Regions from separate parts of the Candidatus Agathobaculum pullicola genome, predicted to be linked through region 2. Evidence: predicted binding sites of a transcription regulator. Region 2 holds the regulator's gene; the other holds the start of a gene.

Region 1 (12,079 bases), on a different contig from region 2:
TTGTTTTGTGCTCCCCACAAGGCGGTGCGGGCAATGCCGCTGCGCGCGGCGGGCGCACAAGAAGGGGACAACCTGCGGTTTTCTCCTTCTTGTGAATCATCCACTTTCCCTTGAGGGCGCGCTGCGCGCGCAAAGCAGGGTTCCGGTTTGCGCTTGCCGCCCGGTTTGCTGGTTAGAACAGCAAGGGCGGCTGCCACCCCAGAGGAGGTGCCTTAGTCGTGCAAAAAGCCGGTCAGCGGGGAGGAGGCCGCCGCGCTGTCGCGCACGCGGCCGAGTCCTGCGAGATACGCCGTGCGGCCGGCCTCAATCGCTTTTTTGAATGCCTCGGCCATCGCAGGAATATCGCCCGCCGTGGCGATTGCGGTATTGGCCATCACAGCCGCCGCGCCCATTTCCATGGCTTCGCAGGCCTGCGACGGGCGGCCGATGCCCGCGTCTACGATGATCGGCAGGTCAATCTCGTTAATCAGGATTTGAATAAACTCGCGCGTGGCAAGTCCCTTGTTGGTACCGATGGGCGCGCCGAGCGGCATCACGCAGGCCGCGCCTGCGCTCACCAAATCGCGCGCTACATTCAGGTCGGGATACATATACGGCATGACGACAAAGCCCTCTTTTGCGAGGATTTCGGTCGCGCGGATGGTTTCCTGGTTGTCCGGCAGCAGATATTTGCTGTCGCGCATGATCTCGATTTTGACAAAGTCGCCGCAGCCGACTTCACGCGCGAGCCGCGCGATGCGCACGGCCTCGTCCGCGTTGCGCGCGCCCGAGGTATTGGGCAGCAAGGTTACGCCCTTGGGGATGTAATCGAGGATGTTCGCCGTGCCGCCTTCATTGGCGCGGCGCAGTGCGAGCGTGATGATCTGCGCGCCTGCATGGTGTACGGCGGCGTTGATTAAATCGAGCGAATATTTACCCGAGCCCAGAATAAAGCGGGAAGTGAATTCATGCCCGCCCAGAATCAGCTTATCTTCCATTGTTTTTCTGTTCTCCTTTTTATCATATCTGGATATCTTACGTTTATGGGTCGGTATGTCCGAGCAGCAGCCGCAGCACCATGGTGGCCTGCTGCGCAGCGCAGACGGCGACGCGCGGCGCCATCAGGCCAACGCCGTCCGCGATGTCGCTGGTTCCGTCTCCGCAGACGTACAGCTGCCCGAAACGGCGCTTGGTGCGCATCTGGTTGGTCGAGCCATAGCCTGCCATGCCGTTGCCCGACACAATGGGGGTGTCCGGCAGTTCAGAGAGTAGTGTTTCAATCAGCATGGCTTTCTGGTCGGCGCGGTCGAATGCTTCGCAGACTACATCGCAGCCGGCAAACAGGCGCGCGGCATTGGCCGGGATGATGCGTTCGGTGTGTGGGTCGTATTGCAGATAGGGGTTGATAGCTTCGAGCTGCTCGAGCAAGGCCAGCGTCTTGGGGATACCGATGTCCTTCATCGTGTAGTGCTGTCGGTTGAGGTTGCTTACCGCCACCGTATCGAAATCGACCAGCACCAGCCGTCCCACACCCAGCCGCGCCAGATGCACGGCGATGTTAGAGCCGAGGCCGCCCAGCCCCGCGATGCCGACCGAAGCGTGGTCGAGCTTTTGCTGGATGTCCGCGCCGTGCCGCTCGACGAGCGCGGCGTGCAGTTCTTCTTTCGTCAGATACATGGTTTCAGCCTCCGCCGACGAATTGCACAATTTCAATCACATCGTCCTCGTGCAGCGCCTCTTGTGAAAACCGTGCGCGCGGCACAATTTGTCCGTTGCGCTCGACCGCGACGCGCTGTGGGTCGTGTCCGCGCTGTTCCAGAAGAGACAGAACAGTCATGTCCGGGGAACAGGTGTATATTTCGCCGTTTATCTTCATAAAATCCCTTCTTTCAGGCAATAAAAATACCCCGGTTTCACCATGCGGCAAAACCGGGGCATTGAGTTTTTGCGATGCGACAGCTTCCCTACGATGGTGCTAACCAACAGGTTCAAAAGGTTAGGCTCTCGCCCTCTCAGCCGCTCATCACGGCACCCTTGCTTGCAAATCCAGTATAGACCGGTGGAAAGAGGTTGTCAAGGCGCAAATTCTCTGCTACAATAAAAGAAAACAAATGTTCGATTGGAGGGAAGCCGTGTGGAGCGTACCATTTTGCATTGCGACTGTAATTCGTTTTACGCATCGGTAGAGACCTTGCTCGACCCGACGCTGGCCGATGGGCCGAGTGCGGTCTGCGGCGATCCGGAAAGCCGCCACGGCATCATCCTTGCCAAAAACGAAAAGGCCAAGACATTCGGGGTGCAGACGGCGGAAACCATCTGGCAGGCAAAACGAAAATGCCCCGATTTGCGGCTGGTTGCGCCGCACCGTGAGGAATACGTCAAGTATTCGCGCCGCTGCAACGAGCTGTACCTGCAATACACGGATTTGGTCGACCCATTCGGCATTGACGAGTCCTTTCTGGACGTGACCGGTTCGATGCACCTGTTCGGCACGGGTGAGCAAATCGCGGACGAGCTGCGCCGCCGCATGCGCGAGGAAATCGGGCTGACGATTTCGGTGGGCGTGTCGTTCAATCGCGCGTTTGCCAAGCTGGGCAGCGACTACAAGAAACCGGATGCGACGACCGTCTTTTCGCGTGAGAACTTCCGGGAGCGCGTCTGGCCGCTGCCGGCCAATGCGTTGCTGTATGTTGGCAGGCGCGCCGCCGCGCGGCTCGACGGGCTGGGCATACACACGATTGGCGACTTAGCGGCCTGTGAACCGGTATTTCTGCATAGCATTTTCGGCAAGCAGGGCGATATGCTGCTGCGCTATGCCCGTGGCGAGGATGACGAGCCGGTGCGCTCGTTTTATGCCGAGCGCGAGGTCAAGAGCGTGGGCAACGGCATGACCTTTGCACATAATCTGGTGGGGGAAGAGGCATGCCGCATGGGATTGACCGCGCTGTGCGATAACGTCGGCCGCCGCCTGCGGGCGCGCGGGATGGTGTGCCAAACCGTGCAGATCGGCATTCGGGACCCGGCGTTTCACAACCGCTCACGGCAAGTGACACTCGAGCAGCCAACCAATTCCACCCGCGTGCTGTTTGAAACGTCGCTTGCGCTGCTGCGCGCGCATTGGGCGATGGATAAGCCGGTGCGGCTGCTGTCGGTTACGGCCGCCAACCTGCTGCCGGAAAATCAAGCCTGCGAACAGCTTTCTCTATTTGATGGTCCGCAGCAGGCGCAGACGCGGCAGAAGCAGCGTGAGCTGGATAAGACCGTGGACGCATTGCGGCAGCGGTTTGGAAACCGTTCGGTGATGTTTGCCAACTCGGTGCGGAAAGACAAAAAAGGCGAACCGAAAGAACAAAAAAAGCCGTGAGCATGCAAAGTCTGCGAATCAGCGCTACCATGCCGGCCCTGATTGTTAAGCAACCGAAAGGGCTTGCTGCCCATTAACGTGCTATGCGTCCTTCAGAAAAGCCAGAAAAAACAAAGCTGTCAATGGTAGAGGGGGTATTGTTGTGTCAAAAAATACTTCAGCCCAAAAATAAGAGCGGGCATCTGACGATGCACCGCTCTGTATCAAACGGAATAAGTTCCAGCTTGGGGGAGCTGTTTACACAAGCCGGGACGATTCACTCGGGCTGTCTTTATTGTGATTCCTGCACCTGCTGACGCAGCTTATAGTGCATCAGCTTGCCGGTTGCCGTATGTGGCAACTCGTCAACAATGTGATAAATGCGGGGCCACTTGTAGGAGGACAGCATCGGGCTGTGCACGCAATAGTCCTTGAGTTCTGCCACGCTCAGGGTGTCATCCGACGGAACAACATAGGCCGCGACTACCTCGCCGCGCAGCTTATCCGGCACGCCGATGACCGCGCTTTCCGCGACCTTGGGGTGTTCGTTGAGTACCGCTTCAATCTGGGTGGGGTAGATGTTCTCGCCCGCGGACACAATCATGTCATCCTTGCGGCCGGACACAGTGATAAACTCATTTTCGTCCCACACGCCTACGTCACCCGTGTATAGCCAGCCCTTGTAGAACTTCTGTGCGGTCATCTCGGGATTGTTAAAGTAGCAGAACGCGCTCTTGGCGGGCGAGGAGATGATGATTTCGCCCGGCGTTTTGCCGTCGTGCGGCACGGTTTCCTCGGGCTCGGCGTGACTGCCGTCCTCGTGGATGGCGACCAGCCGCACCTCATCGTCCGTACACGAACGTCCGGCGGAGCCGGCCATATCCGGCAGGTCGAACGGGCGCAGGAAGGTATTCCAGAAGGTTTCGGTTGTGCCGTAGCCGTTGAAAATATTGGGAGTCAAAAGCTGCATGTATTTTTCACATGCGGCTTTCTCAAACGGCGCGCCCATTGTCACAATGCCGCGCAGCGCAGACAGGTCGGCGGGGGTGCGCTCCTGCGTGCGGGCGAGCATCGCGATGATGGTCGGCACACCGATGAGGAAGGAAATCTGATACGTTTCCGCATATTCCAGACAGCGCTTGGGTGCAAAATCGCGCAGAATGACGACCTCGCCGCCTGCATACAGCGTCGGGCACGGACCGCCCGCATGGATGCCGCCTCGGTGGAACCACGGGGTCATATTCATCGTGCGGTCGGTCGGGCCGAGCGGGAAGTGCATCATCACGTCATGCGCGGACAGCACTTCGTTGATATTGTTGATTGGCACGCCTTTGGGACGGTTGGTTGTGCCTGAGGTGTAAAGCCGCGTGGTTTCGTCATAGATGTGCGGCGAAAAATCGATGGGAGGGTTGGTTTCGGGCTGCCCGGCAACATAATCCGTATAGCGGGTATGGTCTGCGGGCGCGGTGGCGTCGCCTTTGTAATCGACCATGATGACACGGGCGGGCTTGTGTTCACACAACTCGAGCGCGCCGCCGGAGAGTTTGCCGAATTCTGCATCATAAAGGAACGCCTTGGGGCGGCTGTCGTCGATTACGAGCGCGATTTCGCCCGCGCCCTGCCGATAGTTGACCGGACAGGCAATGGCGCCGATCTTGTGCGCCGCCAGATAGCAGAACACAAACTCGGGCGAGTTGAGCAGAGTGAACATAACCACGTCATTTTTCCCCACGCCGTCCGTGCGCAGCGCATGCGCCAGACGGTTGGCTTCCGCGTTGAGCTGGGCATAGGTCCAGCGACGGCCGGAGAGAGGGTCGTGCAGTGCGGGGCGGCTGCCGAAGCGGGAGACGTTGCGCAGGAACCCGTTGAGATAGGTGAAGCGCGTTTCAAATGTCTCCCGGAACATGGTGACATCATAGGTATACTGATTTTGCAAAGTGGGGTTCGCCTCATTTCTGGTAGTTACAAACGATAATGCTGGAGTTTTGTCCGCCGAAGCCCAGCGAGTTGGACATCGCGGCGGAGATTTTGGCCGAGCGTGCTTTGTTGGGCACATAGTCAAGGTCACAGTCCGGGTCGGGAGTGGTCAAATGCAGCGTCGGCGGCAGGATACCGGTCTGAATTGCCTTGATGCAGGCAATTGTCTCGGTCAGGCCGCCCGCGCCCATCAGGTGACCGGTCGCGGATTTGGTCGAGGACACCGGAGGCGCGCTTTCCCGTCCGCCGAACACGGATTTCACCGCAAGCGTTTCTGCCTTGTCGCCCAGTGGAGTGGAGGTGCCATGGGCGTTGATATAGCCGATGTCGGATGGCTGCATGCCGGCTTTTTTGAGCGCCAGCTGCATGCAGCGCGCCGCGCCCGCACCGTCCGGACAGGGGGCGGTGACATGGTGCGCGTCCGAGGTGTTGGCATAGCCTGCAAGCTCCGCGTAGATGTGTGCGCCGCGTGCCAGCGCGTGCGCTTCGGTTTCGATCAGCAGCGCGCCGCCGCCCTCTCCGATGACAAAGCCGTCCCGCTCCGCGTCGAACGGACGGCAGGCGGTTTTGGGGTCATCGTTGCGGCGGGAAAGCGCCTTAGCCTGTGACAGGCCGGACACAACTATCGGACACAGGATGCTTTCGCCGCCCACCGCCAGCACGGCGTCCGCCTCGCCGGAGCGCAGCAGCATAGCGGCGGTCATGATCGCGTCGCCGCCTGCTGAGCAGGCAGTGTTGAGCGTCAGGCTCGGCCCGCGAATGCCGCGCGCAATCGCGATCTGCGCCGCGGCAATATTGCCGATGGTCATGGGCACAAAGCGCGGACCGACACGGTGACCGGCGTCATATGCTGCCTGTGTCTGCGCGACGGTAGTCACGCCGTCCATAGCGGTGCCCATGACGATACCGATGCGCTCCGCTTCCGGCTCAATGACAAGGCCGCTGTCCGCCAGCGCTTCCTGCGCCGCTACGAATGCAAACTGCATAAACGGGTCCATCGTGCGCGCAAGCGTTTTGGGCATATGCTCGGCGGGGTCAAAGCCCTTCAGTTCAGCGGCGATTTGCACCGGTAGGTTGGATGCGTCAAAGCGTGTGATTCGGTTGATGCCGCAATGGCCGGAAACCAGCGCCTCCCAGTAGGCCGAAACACCGATGCCAATGGGTGTCAGCGCGCCCATGCCTGTGATGACCAGTTTCTTTTCTTTCATAGTATTTCCCCATCTTAATATAAAGACTTCCACGCGTTTTTTGCGACAGTTTTGCACTGCCGTATAGCAAAACGGTGGATATTGATATATTTTTCTTATCTATTATACCAGAAAGTGGTGAAAAGTAAAAGTGCATTTCAGGTGAGGATTGCACGTTATGTAGTATTGTAGCCTGTGATTGTACATATATTCAGCAAATACGGGCCGGTGAAAACCGGTCCGCATGTTGCAGAGCAGAGCGTGGGAGAAAACCAGTCTGGCGTCAGGCTATTCTTCGATGGATAAGCGCTCGGTAATGATAGGTTTCATGGCGCTGCGGAGCGATGCGTGGGACAGCGGGCTTGAGAAGCATAAACGGGGCACGGTTTCCACCGCCAAAGGGTGGCAAACCATGCCCCGCATGATGCAAGAAAAGGAGGTATTTACTTTTCGTCGGGAGTATTGTTTTTTCCGATTTGCTTTGCTTTGCAAATCAGCTGTGTGGTGGTGCCCATCGGGCAGTAGACGCACCAGCTGCGCGGCTTGAACAGAATCATCGTAATAAAGCCAAGCAGTGTTGAGGTCAGCATCACACTGTAAAAGCCGAAAGCAAACTGCGAAACGCCGGGATGCAGCATCTCACCGTGATATGCCCACTGCCACGGAACCTTAAACGTCCACAGAAGGGTTACAACCTCCTTAAGATTGGACGCTCCCGCAAACACCAGATAGGTATTCCACAGCATTTGGAAGAACATGGCGAAGAAGAAAATGAGAAAACCATAGCGGAACCACTTGCTCTTCATCCACTTTGGGATATCCCGCTTGCGGGACAGACCAAAGCGGCCGCCCAGCAATCCCAACAGCTGGCCTCTGCCGCAATACCGGTTGCAGTAGCCCTTTGTGCCCGATGCAACCGAGATAATGAGCGGAATGAAAAAGCACAAAAGCCCCAGCCATGCAAACAGGATGTTGAAAAAGCCGAGTGTTAGGTACACCAAGGTTACTATCCACAGATAATCATACCATTTCTTTTTCATACCGTTACCTCCTGAATGGTAATAATCGATGCCGGGCACTCTTTGGCACATTTACCGCAGCCGACACATTTGTTGATATCCACTACTGCGTGAATTCCCTTGTATATAGTGATGGCATGCAGCGGGCATATCTTTGCGCAGCAACCGCATGCAACGCACTGTTCTTGTAAAACAGTAGCTTTGCGGGGTATTCTTTTTTCATTTGCCATGATGAAACCTCCAAGTTACAGAATATGTTTTCCTTACTGTCTGCATCAAGAGTGAGTTATGTTGCAGCATATGCGACACAATGTGCGTTTTGACTGCTTTTGCGGTCGCACTTATGGAAAATAGTATATCGGAAAAACGCCGCTGTTTCTGTGTGTCAATCACAGAAACGTCGGGTAACGGGGTGGCGGATTGATTGACCTGTGCCGTGAAATGTGTTACTTTATCGGTATCGGACATATAAACAATTAACTGCATATAAAGGAGATGGAGCGATGCTGCAAAACGAGTCCTGCGAGGCGTACCTCAAACAGTGCGCGTTCTGGGAGCATTTGGATGAAAAAGAAAAGCAGCAGCTGTGCGAGAATACGTTTTCTGCCCATTATCACAAGGGAGCCACGGTTCATGGCGGAAATACGGATTGCATCGGCGTTTTACTGGTGAAACAGGGGCAGCTGCGCACCTATATGCTCTCGGAAGAAGGGCGCGATGTGACACTGTATCGTCTATTCCCAGGCGACACTTGCATTTTGTCTGCTTCCTGCGTGCTGGATGCCATAACCTTTGATGTTTTCATAGATGCCGAGGAGGATACGGATGTTCTTTTGATAAATTCTGCGGTTTTTCATCAAATCGCCGAAGAAAATATCTATGTGAAATGCTTTGGTTATGAATTGGCGACCACACGTTTTTCCGATGTCATGTGGGCCATGCAGCAAATTCTGTTTATGGGCGCAGATAAACGTCTTGCGATCTTTCTGTGGGATGAAATCGCCAAGACGGGAAGCGACAGCATTAAAATGACCCATGAACAAATTGCGCGTTATATGGGAAGCGCACGGGAAGTGGTGTCGCGGATGCTCAAATACTTTGCCGGGGAAGGAATTGTTGCGCTTTCCAGGGGAGAAATCCGAATTATGGACAAAGAAAAGCTCCATAAGCTGATTTATGAGACGTAACACAGACACAACTCTTTCGATGCGGCAAAATGAACCGTCCCGGTTTGTGCGGAAAGCACAAACCGGGGCGGTTCAAACATAAGGGTGATGTGATGGTGTCAAAGGAAATATACGCAGCTTGCAATGCGTTATAAAGGCTTAGGGAGCGTCACTGCTTTTCACATCTCCCGTGTCGGAAATCCGCTCTGTTCCTGAAAGAGCGGGGGCGCCGGATCGCGGATAAAGGGATCGATAGAACCGTGATCCGCCGGGATATACCTTTACTTTTTCAAAGCCATGCTGCATCAGGATTCGGGCGGCGTTGTAAGCGCGCACGCCAATGGCGCAGAAGGTGATGATTTCCTTTTCGGGACTGAGCTCCTGCAAGCGGCTGCGTAGTTCACCCAATGGGATGTGAACGGCGTTGGGCACAGCATATGCCATGACTTCGGCGTTTTCACGCACATCCAGTAAAACAGCGTCGTCATTTTCCTTGGAAAGATCCCAGTTGGAAAACGTCACCAGATGACGCAGGACGTTTTCCGCGACAAAGCCCGCCATATTCACCGGATCCTTCGCAGAGGAGAACGGAGGTGCGTATGCCAACTCCAGATTTTTCAAGTCCCGAACGCCTGCGCCCAAACGCATGGACACAGCCAAGGTGTCGATGCGTTTGTCTACGCCGTCACGGCCGACAATCTGCGCACCGAAAATCTCAGATCCATCCATGGAGAAGAGCAGTTTCAACGTCAGCGGCACCGCTCCGGGGTAATAGCCGGCATGAGAATTTTGCGTTATGATAATGCTTTCGTAGTCTGTGCCTTTTTTCAGACCGAGCTTTTGCAGTGTTTTTTCATTTGCACCGGTAGAGGCTGCGGCCAGATCGAATACTTTGGCAACGCTTGTGCCTTGCGTGCCCTCATAGATTTCCTGCCCTCCGGCGATATTGTCTGCCGCAATGCGGCCCTGCTTGTTGGCTGGCCCAGCCAAAGGAACCATAGTGCGATTTCTAAAGGTGAAATCCTCTACCTCGATGACATCGCCAACCGCATAGATGCAAGCGTCCGAGGTGCGGAGCGATTCATCCACACAAATACCGCCGCGCTCATTGAGCAAGAGTCCGGCATCTTTCGCCAGCTGGCTGTTGGGGCGAACACCGATTGCCAGAATAACAATTTCGGCTTCCACCTTTTTGCCGCTGTTTAAAACCATGGTGACCGAATGATCGTTTTCTTCAAAAGCAGCTACGCCATCGCCCAGATAAAGGTCGACACCATTCTCGCGGATGTTTGCATGGAGCATGGCGGCCATTTCGGGGTCGAGCGGCGTCATGACCTGATCGGCGGCCTCGATCAAAGAGACGGTAAGGCCGACGTGGCGAAGGTTTTCAGCCATCTCCAGACCGATGAAGCCACCGCCGATGACCGCTGCTGTTTTTGCATACTGCTGCGTAACGGCCAAACGAATCCGATCGGTATCGTTTACCGTCCACAGCGTCTGAATACGTTCGGACGCAATACCGGGAATCGCAGGACGCAGCGGGGAAGAGCCGGTTGCTATCACCAAAGTATCGTAAGACTCCTCGTAGGTTTCACCGCTGTCCAGTCTCTTGACCGAAACGATTTTTTTATCCCGATTAATTGATACGACTTCATTTCGGACGCGGACATCAATGTTGAATTTCTTCTTCATCGCTTCCGGGGTTTGCACCAGAAGGGCGTTTCTCGACGCAATCACACCGCCTACATGATACGGCAAACCACAGTTGGCATAAGAGATGTAATCGCCCCGCTCGATTATGATGATTTGAGCGGTTTCATCTAACCTTCTCAGTCTGGCGGCGCAGCTGGCGCCACCGGCCACACCGCCAATAATTACAGTTTTTTTCATATGATGATCTCCTTACCCCATTCTCAATCGTCGTGCGCGGCAGTTCCGCAAAAACCAACGGAAAGGAACTCCTTTCCGTTGGTTCAGTTCAATACTTATCGTATCATGCTCATGATTGCTTCTTTGGGCTGAACACCGACAGACTGCTGCACAATCTTTCCGTTTTTCATGAAAACCAGTGTCGGAATACTCATCACGCCAAACTGACGCGCCAGCTCCGGCTGCTCATCCACATTGACTTTTCCGATTTTTACATCGGAAATTTCATCCGCAATCTTGTCGATGACAGGAGAAAGCATTTTGCAGGGGCCGCACCAGCTTGCCCAAAAATCAATGAGAACGGGCTGCTCGGAAGTCAGAACCTCAGAATCAAAATTTGTATTGGTAATGGTTAAAACAGACATTTTTAAGCGCTCCTTCATGTATCTTGTTGATGGTTATAGTATAGCCATCCGGTATGTCTGATTCTGTAATTCAGTCACAAAAAGAGAGAAGGGATTGAGGGCGCGAGTGTTTTAACAAATCCTCCAAGCGGGTGAGCGGAAGAAGGGGCGCAAAGAGCGTTTACGATTAGAACAAATTGGTATTTATTTTCTGAAAAGGGTTGACATATAAAATGCGGTACGCTATAATACCTGTAAACCAATCGAAAAAGTAGGTAATCATAGAAGGGGTGATTCGGTATGCAGAGCATTTTCTTTCATCTTCTGCGAAGCAACTTCCGCTGTGGACGAATGCTATACTCCCGGACTGACAAGATGGCCGGGCGCTTTGTAACGCCCACAACTTCCCTCTATTGTTGCTGAATCAGAGGTATTGCCATGTTGCGGTCCGGGAGCTGTTGCAAGTTTCCGGGCTTTTTCTTTGCCCAAATCAAAATAAAAACGTTGAAATGAGGTACATACCATGAATAACTATAAATTTGAGACCCTTCAGCTTCATGTTGGACAGGAGCAGCCCGATCCCGCGACCGATGCGCGTGCGGTACCGATTTATCAGACCACATCCTATGTGTTCCGCAACAGCCAGCACGCAGCCGACCGCTTTAGTCTGGCGGATGCCGGAAATATCTATGGTCGCCTGACCAATTCCACCCAAGATGTTTTGGAAAAGCGCATTGCGGCGTTGGAGGGCGGCGTTGCAGCACTGGCGACCGCATCAGGTGCAGCCGCGATTTCCTATACCATTCAGGCGCTGGCGCAGGCGGGGGAGCATATTGTCGCGCAGAAGACCATCTATGGCGGCACCTACAACCTGCTGGCCAATACACTGCCTCAGTACGGCATCACGACCACCTTTGTCGATGCGCATAATCTGGCCGAGGTGGAAGCGGCTATTCAGCCCAATACCAAGGCGATCTATCTTGAAACGCTGGGGAATCCGAACTGCGATATCCCGGATATTGATGCGCTGGCAGAGTTGGCACATCAGCATGGCCTGCCGCTCGTTATTGACAACACCTTCGGTACGCCTTATCTGATCCGTCCGATCGAGCACGGTGCGGACATCGTCGTACAT
Region 2 (12,079 bases):
CGGGTATAATAGGGGTTGGTCACATAAGGAGGGACTTTTTTATGCAAAAGCTGCACGGCAGAAACCTGATTTTAGTCGGGTTTACGCTGTTTTCCATGTTTTTCGGGGCGGGCAATCTAATTTTCCCGCCCTTTCTGGGTGCCGAGGCTGGCAGCGCCGCATGGTTGGCTTTTCTTGGCTTTGCCATGAGCGCAATCGGTCTGCCTGTACTGGGCGTAATTGCGGTGGCCCGGTCGGGCGGCCTTTCCGCCCTCGCCGGACGGGTGCATCCGCGTTTTGCCGCGGTGTTCACCCTGCTCATCTATCTGTCCATCGGCCCCTGTCTTGCCATTCCGCGCACGGCCAGCACTTCGTTTGAGATGTTTGCGCCAATTGTGGGCGGTGGAGCAGCAAAACAGGCGGTTTACTCGGTGCTGTTCTTTGCGGTCGCGTTTCTCGTCGCGCTGCGACCGGACAAGCTGACCGACCGCTTGGGCAAGATTCTATGCCCGACACTGATTGTGCTGATTATCGTGCTTTTTGCAGGCTGCCTGCTGCATCCGGTCGCCGCGCACTATGGTGTGCCGACGGCGCGGTACACCATAGTGCCTGCCGCGGTGGGCTTTCTCGGCGGCTACCAGACAATGGACACCATCGCGGCACTCAACTTCGGTGCGGTCATTGCGCTCAATATCCGCGCCAAGGGCATTGCGGAGGATAAACAGGTTGTGCGCGGCACCATCCGCGCGGGCTGGATTGCGGGCGCGCTGCTGCTGACGATTTACGCGATGCTGACACATGCGGGCGCGCTGTCGGGCGCAGCCTTTCCCGGCGGCAAGACTGGCGCGGATACGCTCTCCTCGCTTGCCTATGCGTTGTTTGGCACGCCCGGTTTGGTGCTGCTTGCCGCCATCTTCCTGATTGCGTGCCTGAACACCTGCATCGGACTGATTTCCTGTGTCAGCGAGTACTTCCACGGCCTGTTTCCGCGCGTGTCCTACCGCGCGTTTGCGGCATTCTTCTCAGCAGCCAGCATGGTGGTCAGCAATATTGGCCTTGCCGGTATCATCCGCCTGTCCACACCTGTGCTGGGCGCGATCTATCCGGCAGCCATCGCGCTGATTGCGCTGTCCTTTGTGCCGCAGCTGGCGGCGTTCCGTCTTGTCCATCCGCTGACCGTCGGACTGACCTGTGTGCAGAGCGTGACGGAGGCGTTGGCGCACAGCGGTCTGTCCATCCCGTTCTGGACGAATGTGGTTACGGCTTTGCCGTTGACGAAAATAGGCTTCGGCTGGGTGCTGCCCGCGCTTACAGGGCTGCTGTTGGGCCTTATCCTGTCCCGCCGCCCGCTGACAAACGCCTGACAAAGTATCCACAACCCTGTGTATAAGAAGACGCTCCCTTTCCACCCTTTAAGGCGCAACCAAACAGAAAAGAACCGCCGGAAGGCGGTTCTTTTCATAAAAGCCGAGGACATGCGCCTCGGCTTTTATACCAGTATGAAGCAAAGTTCCGATTGTGAACACCTTGCACGATTCGGCTGTGTCCGCGTGATGCACGGCGCAGCCCCTTTCGTTTGAAAGCGTGGGTTCAAACCAGATTATTTCGCGTAGTCGATGGCGCGGGTCTCGCGTACCATATTGACCTTGATTTGACCGGGATAATCCAAATCATCCTCGATCTTCTTGGCGACCTCGCGGGCGAGCAGAATCATCGCGTCATCCGAAATCTTGTCGGGATTGACAATGATGCGGATTTCGCGGCCCGCCTGAATGGCATACGAACTGGAAACGCCGGGGGTTTCGTTTGCGATGCTCTCGAGCTTTTCCAGGCGCTTGATATAGTTTTCCAGATTCTCGCGGCGTGCACCCGGCCTTGCGGCGGAGATGGCATCCGCTGCCTGCACCAAGCAGGCCAACGCAGTCTTAGCCTCCACATCGCCGTGGTGCGCCTCAATTGCATGGATGATCGGCTGCGCTTCCTTGTACTTCTTGGCAAGGTCTACGCCGATCTGGACATGGCTGCCTTCCACCTCGTGGTCGATCGCCTTGCCGATATCATGCAGCAAACCGGCGCGGCGGGCGGGTAGGGGATCAAGCCCCAACTCGCTGGCCATCATACCGGCGATATGTGCAACCTCAATGGAGTGCTGCAATACGTTCTGGCCGTAGCTGGTGCGATACCGCAGGCGGCCGAGAATCTTGACCAGCTCGGGATGGATGCCGTGGATGCCGGTCTCGAAGGTGGCGCGCTCGCCCTCGCTCTTGATGATCTGCTCGACCTCGCGGCGGGATTTTTCCACCATTTCCTCAATGCGGGCGGGATGGATACGGCCGTCCACGATCAGCTTTTCGAGCGCCAGTCGCGCGATTTCACGGCGCACCGGATCGAACGAGGAAAGCGTGATCGCTTCAGGCGTGTCGTCGATAATCAGGTCGACGCCCGTGAGCGTTTCGAGGGTGCGGATGTTGCGGCCCTCGCGGCCGATGATGCGGCCCTTCATTTCATCGTTGGGCAGCGGCACAACCGAAACAGTCGCTTCGGAAACATGGTCGGCGGCGCAGCGCTGAATCGCGGTCGAAATGATCTCGCGTGCGGTCTGCTCGCTTTCGTCCTTGAGCTTTTGCTGAATCTCGCGCAGCTTGACGGCTGCGTCGTGCGTGGCTTCGGACTCAATCGAGGCAACCAGCATTTCACGCGCTTCGTCGCGCGTCATGCTGGCAATCTGCTCGAGTTTTTCCAGCTGCTCCGCTTTGATGCGGGACAGTTCTTCCTTTTCCTTCTGGGTTGCTTCCAGATGACGGTTCAGTTCCTCGTTCTTGCGGTCAAGCGTGTCGCTCTTCTTGTCGAGGGCTTCTTCGCGCTGGAGCAGGCGACGTTCTAGCTGCTGGGTCTCGTTGCGGCGCTCTTTTAATTCGCGGTCGGCTTCGGTGCGCTGCTTGTGGATTTCATCCTTGGCTTCCAGAATGGCTTCGCGTTTTTTGGTCTCACCGGCTTTGATGGCTTCGTTGATGATGCGTGTCGCTTCGGCCTCGGCGGAGCCAATCTCCTTTTCCGCAACGCTCTTGCGGTACAGAAAACCGATGACAATGCCCACAACGAGACACACAATACCGGCTATGATCGGTATGATGATGTCGGTCATATGTTTGGTGTGTCCTCCTATTTTTCCTATTTTGTGATTTGGAGGCAGCACCGGTTTGGGCGAAAAACGGCTTGCGCGGTATCTTTCGGCAAAATGGGACGCAGATTTGCAGCAATGACAGTATATATATGGCAAATCATGCGGAAAATAATGACAAAAAATGGCGCAATAGGCCGATGATTCACATACAAACAGGCGCGGCCTTGCGTAGCAAATGGCGTTTGAAAAAACGCCGGATTATAATGCCCTTGAAAAAGCCCTGCGCGAAATTGCGCAGGCTATATTACAGCAGGTATTATACTACAATTTATTGTAAAGCCTGTTGGTCAAACTGTCAAGAAAAACCCATACGATACTGTGCAGATTTTGGCGTATTTTGAAAACAGGCTGAGCGCGCCCTTGTGGAACAGGCGGCGATTTGCTATAATGAAACGAATATATCGGGAGGAACGCTTATGCACCAGTCTATGTGCCGCATTCAGCGCGGCCCGTTTGTTTATTATACCTGCCGCCGCCTGCCGGTGCGCCATGCTTTTACGACCAAGTTCGGCGGCGTGAGCACAGGGCACTGCGAAAGCCTGAACCTGGGCTTTAACCGCGGGGATACCGAGGAAAATGTGCGCGAAAACTACCACCGTCTGGCGGAAGCATTGGGCGTGGATGAGAACCGTATCACCCTGACCCGGCAGATTCACGAAACCGAAGTTTCGGTCGTTGGGGAGGAGCAGGTCGGCATGGGACTGACTCGCCCGATGGCGTGGCAGTCGGACGCCATCGTCACCGCGCTGCCCGACACGCCGATCTGCGGCTTTTACGCGGACTGCGTGGTCACACTGCTGTATGATCCCGCGACACACACTGCCGGCGTATGTCATGCGGGCTGGCGCGGCATGGCGGGAGGCATCCTGCCCAAGACCGTGGCGGTGATGGAGGAAAAGCTCGGAACAAAGCGCGAAAGCCTGCGCGCAGTGCTCGGTCCGTCCATCCGACAGGAATGTTTTGAAACCGATGCGGATGTGCCCGAGGCAATGGAAAAGCAGCTTGGCGCGCTGGTGCATCCTTATATTATGGAAAAAGGTGCGAAATTCCATGTGGATTTGCAGGGAATCGGCGTTCAGCTGCTGCGGGACGCGGGCCTTGCGCCGGAAAATGTGATTGACAGCGGCATCTGCACCATGTGCTGCTCGGATGAATTCTGGTCGCACCGCAAGACGCACGGCCTGCGCGGCGTGCAGGGCGGCGTGATCTGCCTGTAACCGAAAGGAAGTCCGGTTTATGAAATGGAAAAAAAGCGTGCTCGCCGCGTTTCTTGCAGCGATGTGCCTGCTCAGCGCCTGCGGTCTGCCCGCTTTGGGCGGCGAGGATGCGCCGGTCGATACGGTTAAGGTGTCGGATGCGTACTTCGGCTTGGCGTGGTATCAAAACGGCACGCTCAATCCGGTGCTGGACAACACCAGCATCAACCGTGTGCTGTGCGAAGCGCTGTACGAAGGACTGTTCGAGGTTACCTCGAACTTTACAGCGGAAAATGTGCTGTGCGAATCGTATACAGGCGACGGCACCACCTTTACCTTCACCCTGCGGGATGACGTGAGCTTCTGGTCGGGTGAGAAATTGACCGCAGGAGACGTGGTCGCAAGCCTGCAAACGGCGCAGTTTAATGACGCTTCGCCGTTTCACAATCGGCTGACGGAGGTTTCCTCCATTCAGGCGGTCAGCGACCGTGAGGTGCGCATCGTGCTCACCTCGCCCAATATCAATTTCCCGCGTCTGCTGGATATTCCGATTTATCGGCAAGGCTCGGCCGACAGCGGCAGCTTTGCCGACGGCACCGGCCCGTTCCAGCCGGTCGAGCAGGATCGACACTGGACGCTGGAGGCCAACGGGAATTGGCACGGCGGCTTCCTCGGCGCGATCCGCACGATTACGCTGGTGGCAATGACGCGCGCGGACGCGGCGATGTCCAGTTTCCAGACGGGCGATGTGTCTCTGATGCGCGCGGCGCGTATCTCGCCCGATCCCCCGTCGGTGGGCGGCTCGGTCGATACCGTGCAGACAACCAGCGCGTCGCTGCACTATCTGGGTATCAACCATGCGAACAGTCAACTGGCAAACGCCAAGGTGCGGCAGGCGCTGAGCGCTGCGATTTCGCGGCAGAGCCTGTGCGCCACGCAGCTGCAAACCTTTGCTGATCCCGCGGTGCTTCCCGTCAATCCGCAGCCGGCGGGCGATAATCTGACGATCAATCTGTCTGGGGACGCAACCAAAGCGGCACAGCTGCTGCGGGAAGGACTCAGCGGAGAAACCGATACGGATGAGACGGATACGTCCGATCAAGCGGGCGACACCGACGAGTATACCGATGAATATGATGACGCGGACGGTGGGGAAAATACGGACACCGGCACGGATGCGGGCGCAACCGGTGGAGAGACGCTGTCCATTCGTCTGCTGGTCAATTCGGATAACGCCTTCAAGGTTGCGGCGGCCGAGCAGATCGCCGCGTTCTGGAACGCGCTGGACGGTGTGACCGTGACAGTGGACAAGCAGCCGTATGAGACGTTTCTCTCCATGCTGCAGTCCGGCTCGTTTGACGTATACTATGGAGAAACACAGCTTACCGCGGATTTTGACCTGCGCCCGCTGTTATCCTCCGGCGGCAGCCTGAACTATGGCGGCTATTCAAACGGGGACATGGCGGCGGCAATCGCGGCCGCGCGTAGCGGCGAAAATGTTTCCGGCTTCTACAGCCTGTTTCTCGAGCAGATGCCCATTATTCCGGTTGCGTTTGAGCGCGGGCAGATCATTCTTCGCAAGGGTCTTATTGGCAATTATGCGCCCTCGCCGTACAATGCGTTCGCAGGGCTGGAGACTTGGACGGCTTCATAAAGCAATCAAAAACCCCCGGCAAGGCCGCTTTCGGTAGAATACCGAGGCGGCTGGGCAGATATAGGAGATATTTCATGGCAGAAAAGGTAGTATTGGGACTTTCGGGCGGCGTAGACTCCGCTGTGGCGGCAGCACGGCTGCGGGACAGGGGCTTTGAAGTGCATGGTCTGTTCCTTGAGGTAGGACTGGGCGGAGAGGAAGCTGCTCAGCACACGGCGGACGATTTGGGGATTCCGCTTTATGTTGCACACCGACGCGAGGCGTTCGAGCAGCAGATTTGCGGATATTTTGCCGATTCGTTCCGCAATGCGCGCACGCCAAACCCGTGCGTGATGTGCAATCCGCTCATTAAATTCCGTGCGCTGACCGACTACGCTGACGAAATCGGCGCGGCACACATCGCCACCGGGCATTATGCCCGCACGGGACGCGATGCCGAGGGCCGCGCACTGCTGCGGCGTGCCCGCGCGGAAAAGGATCAGAGCTATATGCTGTACCGACTGCCGCGCAAAACGGTTGCACGCTGTCTGTTCCCCTTGGGCGAGGCGGAAAACAAGACGGAAGTGCGCGAAAATGCGCGTGAAATTGGTCTTTCGGTTGCGGAAAAGCCGGACAGCATGGATGTGTGCTTCATCCCGGACGGGGATGTGCAGGGCTGGCTGGAGCGTCACGGCGCGGCTTGTCCGCCGGGCAATTTTGTTGACGAAAGCGGCAAGGTGCTCGGGCGGCACAAGGGTATCCACTGCTATACGGTCGGACAGCGTAAGGGGCTGGGCGTCGCGGCGGAGGGACGGTTATTCGTACACGAACTGCGTCCGGAGACGAACGAGGTCGTTTTGTCGCTTGAGGACGTGTACCGCAGCGAGATTACCGTGCGGGATGTACACTATATCGCGCCGGAATATGCGGAAAACGGCCCGTTTGTCTGCGAGGTGCGTGTGCGCTTTTCGCGCCGCAGCGACCGCGCGACCATTTATCCGGACGGCAAGGATGCGCGTATTGTGTTCGAGGATGCGGTTCGCGCACCGGCCGCGGGGCAGAGCGCGGTGCTCTACGATGGTGATATTGTCATCGGGGGCGGATTCATCGTATAAAACAGGCAAAAAGGCGGGAGCGCGGGGCGCTTCCGCCTGATTTTGCGCGTGGGAGGATATGGGTATGGAGAAAAATCACGTATTGCAGGGCCATCTGCTCGGGGCGTTCAGTGTGATGGTCTGGGGCACGACGTTTGTTGCAACCAAAGTGCTGCTGCGCACCTTTTCACCGGTAGAGATCATGGTCACGCGCTTTGCGCTGGGGTTTGCGGCGCTGCTGATTGCGTCGCGAGGCTGGATGCGCGCCAAGGAAAAACGGCATGAAATTCTGTTTGCGCTGGCGGGATTGACGGGCGTTACGCTGTATTTCCTGATGGAAAACATCGCGCTGACCTACATATCCGCCTCGCTTGTCGGTATCATCGTGGCGGCGGCGCCGCTGTTTACCGCGCTGTTCGCCGCGCTTTTGCTGCATGAGAGACTCGGCCACTGGTTTTTTATTGGCTTTGTCTGCGCAATGGCGGGCGTGGCGCTCGTATCGCTGGCAGGTGTGAGCGAGCTGCACTTCAGTCCGCTGGGCGCGCTGCTCGGCGTGGGCGCCGCGCTGGTCTGGGGCGTGTACTCCGTGCTGATTCGGTATCTGGGTGCGGCGGGCTATGCCACCGTGCCGCTGACCTGTCGGGTGTTCGGCTATGGGCTGCTGTTTTTGCTCATTCCGGCGTTTTTAGACGGATTTCCGGCAGGGCCGGCGGCGTGGTTCACGCCGGTTCATCTGGGAAATCTGCTGTTTCTTGGACTGGGCGCGTCCGCAACCTGCTTTGTGACGTGGAACCGCGCGGTGTTCCTGCTTGGGCCGGTGCGCACGAGTGTGTACATCTATGCGACGCCGATTGTGACCATCATCAGCTCGGCGCTCATCCTGCACGAAACGATGACCCCGTCCATGTGGCTGGGCACGGCGCTCGCGCTTGGCGGATTGGTTCTGTCCGAGCGTGACGATACCAAGAAAGAAAACAAGCCCAAACAGTGACGAGCGCGCGGTAAGGCGCGTATCCAATAGAAGAACTGCCGGAAGGCGGTTCTTTTCATTAGTTAAACGCTTCGTCGTCCCGTTCCTCGAACATGCGGTGCACGCGCGCGCGCAATTCGGGATAGCCTGCAAGCGCGGGGTCAGCCTGCAAAATCTGCTCGGCTTCTTCGCGCGCACTCCGCATGAGCGCAAGGTCGGCAATCGGGTCGGCAACGTGCAGCGCGGGCAGACCGTGCTGCCGCCTGCCGAAAAAGTCGCCCGGGCCGCGCTGCGACAGGTCGGCACGCGCGACCTCAAAGCCGTCGTTTGTTTTACACAGGATTTTCAGTCGTTCGCGCGCGGTTTGCCCCTTGTCCGCACCGAAGAAAATGCAGTAGGACTGTCTCGTGCCGCGTCCGACGCGCCCACGCAGCTGGTGCAGCTGGGACAGGCCGAAGCGGTCGGCATCCTCGACGACCATCAGGTTGGCGTTGGGCACGTCCACGCCGACCTCAATGACGGTTGTGGCGACCAGAATATCGTATTCTTTCGCGGCAAACGCCTGCATGACGCGCTCTTTTTCCGCGCTTTTCATGCGACCGTGCAGCACGGCAACGCGCCGGTGCGGCAGCGTTTTTTGCAGGTCGAGCGCGTGCTGTTCCGCGCTTTTGAGGTTCATTTCCCCCTCTTCGACCAGCGGGCACACAACATACACCTGCCCGCCCTCGCGAATCTGCTTGTCGATAAAGGCGGTGATGCGGCGGCGCATATTTTCGCCCACGGCGTAGGTTTCGACCGGCTGACGACCGGGCGGCACCTCGTCGAGCACGGATACATCGAGGTCGCCGTACAGGATGAGCGCAAGCGTGCGCGGGATGGGCGTTGCCGACATGACCAGCACATGGGGCGTCTGTCCCTTGGCGGACAGCGCGGCGCGCTGCGCTACGCCGAAGCGGTGCTGCTCGTCGGCCACGACCGCGCCCAGCCGATGAAAATTGACGCTCTGCTGGATGAGCGCATGCGTACCGATGACAACCTGCGCCGCGCCGCTCTCGATGGCGGCGAGGGCCGCGCGTTTTTGCGCGGCGTTCATCGAGCCGGTCAGCAGTGTGCAGGAGATACCCAGTGTTGCCAGCAGCGGTGCCAGCGTTTCCGCGTGCTGCGCCGCGAGGATTTCCGTCGGGGCCATGAAGGCGGCCTGATAGCCGCTTTTGGCGGCCAGCGCGCAAAGCGCCGCGGCGACAACCGTCTTGCCTGAGCCGACGTCGCCCTGCACCAGTCGGTTCATCGGACGGCCAGAGACGCAGTCTGACGCAATTTCCCCGATTGCGCGACGCTGCGCGCCTGTGGGGGAAAAGGGGAGCGCGGCAAAAAAGTCCGCAAGAGAGGCATCGGAAAATACCAGCCCTGTGTCGGCGCGGCGGCGTTCCTTGAGCTGCTGTAAGCCGCAGCACAGCAGAAACAGCTCCTCAAACACCATGCGGCGGCGCGCCTCGGTCACATCCTGCGCCGACTGCGGCCGATGGATGGCGGCGAGCGCGTCGGCGGCATCCAGTAGCGTGTACCGCGCGCGCAGCACTTCGGGCAGCGGATCGGGCCAGTCGCCCGGCACCGCATCCAGCGCCGCTTCGGTCACGCGCGCCATGTCGCGCTGGGTCAGCCCTGCGGTCAGCGGGTAGACCGGCACAATGCGGCCGGGGTGCGCCGCGTCGGGCGAGACCTTTTCCGACTGCGGCGAAACCAGCATGCGCGCGTGACCGTTTATCTGCACACGCCCGTAAAACACATATTCCTGCCCGACGCGCAGCAGCGCCGCGGCATAGGGATTGTTAAAATAGGTCACAGGCAGCGAGCCGGATTGGTCAAAAATCGTGCATTTGACCAGCGTCATGCCCTTGCGGATGCGGGTGGTTTTCGGCTCGGTGCCGACGACCGCCCGAACAGCATACTTGCCGTCCTCCGTGATGTCCGCGATGGAAGTGATTACGGAGCGGTCCTCATAATCGCGCGGATACGTTTCCAATGCGTCGCGCAGCGTGCGGATATGCAGTTTTTCAAACAAAGCCGCCTTTTTCGGGCCGACGCCCTTGACAAAGCGGATACTGTCCTCCAGTGCGGGCATAACTTCCTCCTTACGGTGCTGTCAACCGCTGCGCCGCAGCGCGCATAAAACAGAACCTTGCGGCAAGCCGCAAGGTCCATAAAAGCCGGGGCCATGCGCCTCGTTTTTTGTGCTTTTTCGCGTAAACTCCGAGCGAAACTATGGTTTTGCTCGATTGATTTCAGTATTCCCGGTAGACTGCCTTGACCACGCCGAGAATCTGGCAGCCGTTGCCGTCAATCGGGGGATAGGCGGGGTTTTCCGGCATCAGCCACACGCCGTCCGCCGTGATGTTCAGTGTTTTACAGGTGGCTTCATCCTCCAGCAGAGCAATGATGATATCGCCGTTTCGGGCCTGAATATCCTGCCGTACGATGACCAAATCATCATCCATGATGCCCACGCCGATCATCGAGTCGCCGCGGATGCGCAGGGCGTAGTACTCCCCGCCGTTTGCCGCCGGCTCAAACGGGACGTAGCCCACATGTTCCTCGACCGCGAGGATAGGCATACCGGCGGTGACGCGGCCGAGAATGGGCACGCGTGTGACCATGGACGGGCCGCTGACCGGGGTCAGCGCACGGGACTTGTGCTCGCTCGGCTCGAGGTAGCCCGCCTCCTGCAATTTTTTCAGGTGGGCGTGCACGGTGGAGGGTGAGCGCAGGTTCATTTCCGCGCAGATTTCGCGCACCGAAGGGGGATAGCCGTGTTCGAGGGAAAACGCACTGATATAATCTAAAATCCTTTGCTGTTTGGCGGAGATTTTTTTCATATGGACGCACTCCTTGCTGTTGCGATTCGGAACATACGTTCGTATTTTTTTCTATTATACCCTAAAATGCCAAATAAAGCAAACATTTGTTTGTGGAAAAACGGAAAGAATTACGAAAATCTAAAATTACGCACAATTTCCTGCCGATTATTCCGAGTTTTGTCTGACCATTCGCAAAAAAAACATCGGTTTGCTTGTATTTGGGACGGTTTTGTTATATCATATAAGCAGAAATGATTCGGACAGTGCTGCACCTTACAGCGTCCTGACTCAAAAAGCATCAAACGATCGCAGGGAGGGTTTTTCTATGACGATCAAGACCGATCTTGGATATATCGAAATCACAAACGAGGTGATGGCGGGAATTGCGGGCTATGCGGCTTCGTCGTGCTTCGGCGTAAAGGGCATGACCATTCGCTCGATGTCGGATGGGCTGGCGCATCTGCTTGGACGCGAGACGCAGTCACGCGGCGTCAAGGTGTCGGAGGCGCCGGACGGCGGCGTTAATATCGACCTGCACATCGCGGTCGAGCATGGCGTAAATATTGCGACCGTCTGCCGCTCGATTATCAGCGAGGTGCGCTACCATGTTGAGCGTCTGACCGGCGTGGATGTAAAGAATGTCGATATCTATGTAGAGAGTATCCGTGCGGACTGACGCGCGGCCAAAAAAGAATTCGGGGAGAGTTAAGTAAATGGCAGATCAGAAAATAGACGGCGCGCTGTTCCAGTCCATGGTGATCGAGGGCGCGCTTGCCATTGCCGAAAAGAAGGAGCAGGTAAACGAACTGAACGTTTTCCCTGTGCCGGACGGCGATACGGGCACGAATATGTCCATGACCATGGCCTCGGCGATGACCGAGATGGAAAAGCTGACCGAGCCGACGCTGCCAAAAGCCGTCGATACGACGGCCTCCGCGCTGCTGCGCGGCGCGCGCGGCAACTCGGGCGTGATTTTGTCGTTGCTGTTCCGCGGCGCGGCGAAAAAGCTGCGCGAAACCGATGCGGCAGGTGGCCGCGAACTGGCGCTGGCGCTGCGCGAGGGTGTGGAAACGGCGTATAAGGCGGTCATGAAGCCGGCGGAGGGCACGATTTTGACCGTGTCGCGCGTGTCTGCGCAGCAGGCGGTTGAAGCCTGTCAGGCCGAGCC

The links. The regulator LexA, encoded in region 2, represses DNA repair genes until DNA is damaged. The targets are predictions, from matches to a motif close to CNAACANNTGTTNG.
Region 1: the regulator LexA is predicted to act here: its motif matches at 2,084-2,097, upstream of dinB (DNA polymerase IV).

Annotation. Positions count from the first base shown of each region.
Region 1 is NZ_JBQKJP010000014.1:34,477-46,555, forward strand. Features, by position in the region: gene ACTQ3V_RS06945 (thiazole synthase) at 213-977, opposite strand; gene thiF (sulfur carrier protein ThiS adenylyltransferase ThiF) at 1,021-1,656, opposite strand; gene thiS (sulfur carrier protein ThiS) at 1,661-1,855, opposite strand; TPP riboswitch at 1,923-2,025, opposite strand; gene dinB (DNA polymerase IV) at 2,114-3,343, shown strand; gene ACTQ3V_RS06965 (class I adenylate-forming enzyme family protein) at 3,615-5,258, opposite strand; gene fabF (beta-ketoacyl-ACP synthase II) at 5,272-6,507, opposite strand; gene ACTQ3V_RS06975 (4Fe-4S binding protein) at 6,930-7,526, opposite strand; gene ACTQ3V_RS06980 (4Fe-4S dicluster domain-containing protein) at 7,523-7,735, opposite strand; gene ACTQ3V_RS06985 (Crp/Fnr family transcriptional regulator) at 8,009-8,692, shown strand; gene ACTQ3V_RS06990 (FAD-dependent oxidoreductase) at 8,831-10,561, opposite strand; gene trxA (thioredoxin) at 10,657-10,965, opposite strand; gene ACTQ3V_RS07000 (O-acetylhomoserine aminocarboxypropyltransferase/cysteine synthase family protein) at 11,468-12,079, shown strand, end outside.
Region 2 is NZ_JBQKJP010000036.1:1,970-14,048, forward strand. Features, by position in the region: gene brnQ (branched-chain amino acid transport system II carrier protein) at 42-1,343, shown strand; gene rny (ribonuclease Y) at 1,580-3,124, opposite strand; gene pgeF (peptidoglycan editing factor PgeF) at 3,580-4,380, shown strand; gene ACTQ3V_RS11610 (ABC transporter substrate-binding protein) at 4,400-6,013, shown strand; gene mnmA (tRNA 2-thiouridine(34) synthase MnmA) at 6,088-7,107, shown strand; gene ACTQ3V_RS11620 (DMT family transporter) at 7,172-8,077, shown strand; gene recG (ATP-dependent DNA helicase RecG) at 8,136-10,178, opposite strand; gene lexA (transcriptional repressor LexA) at 10,339-10,929, opposite strand; gene ACTQ3V_RS11635 (Asp23/Gls24 family envelope stress response protein) at 11,237-11,587, shown strand; gene ACTQ3V_RS11640 (DAK2 domain-containing protein) at 11,625-12,079, shown strand, end outside.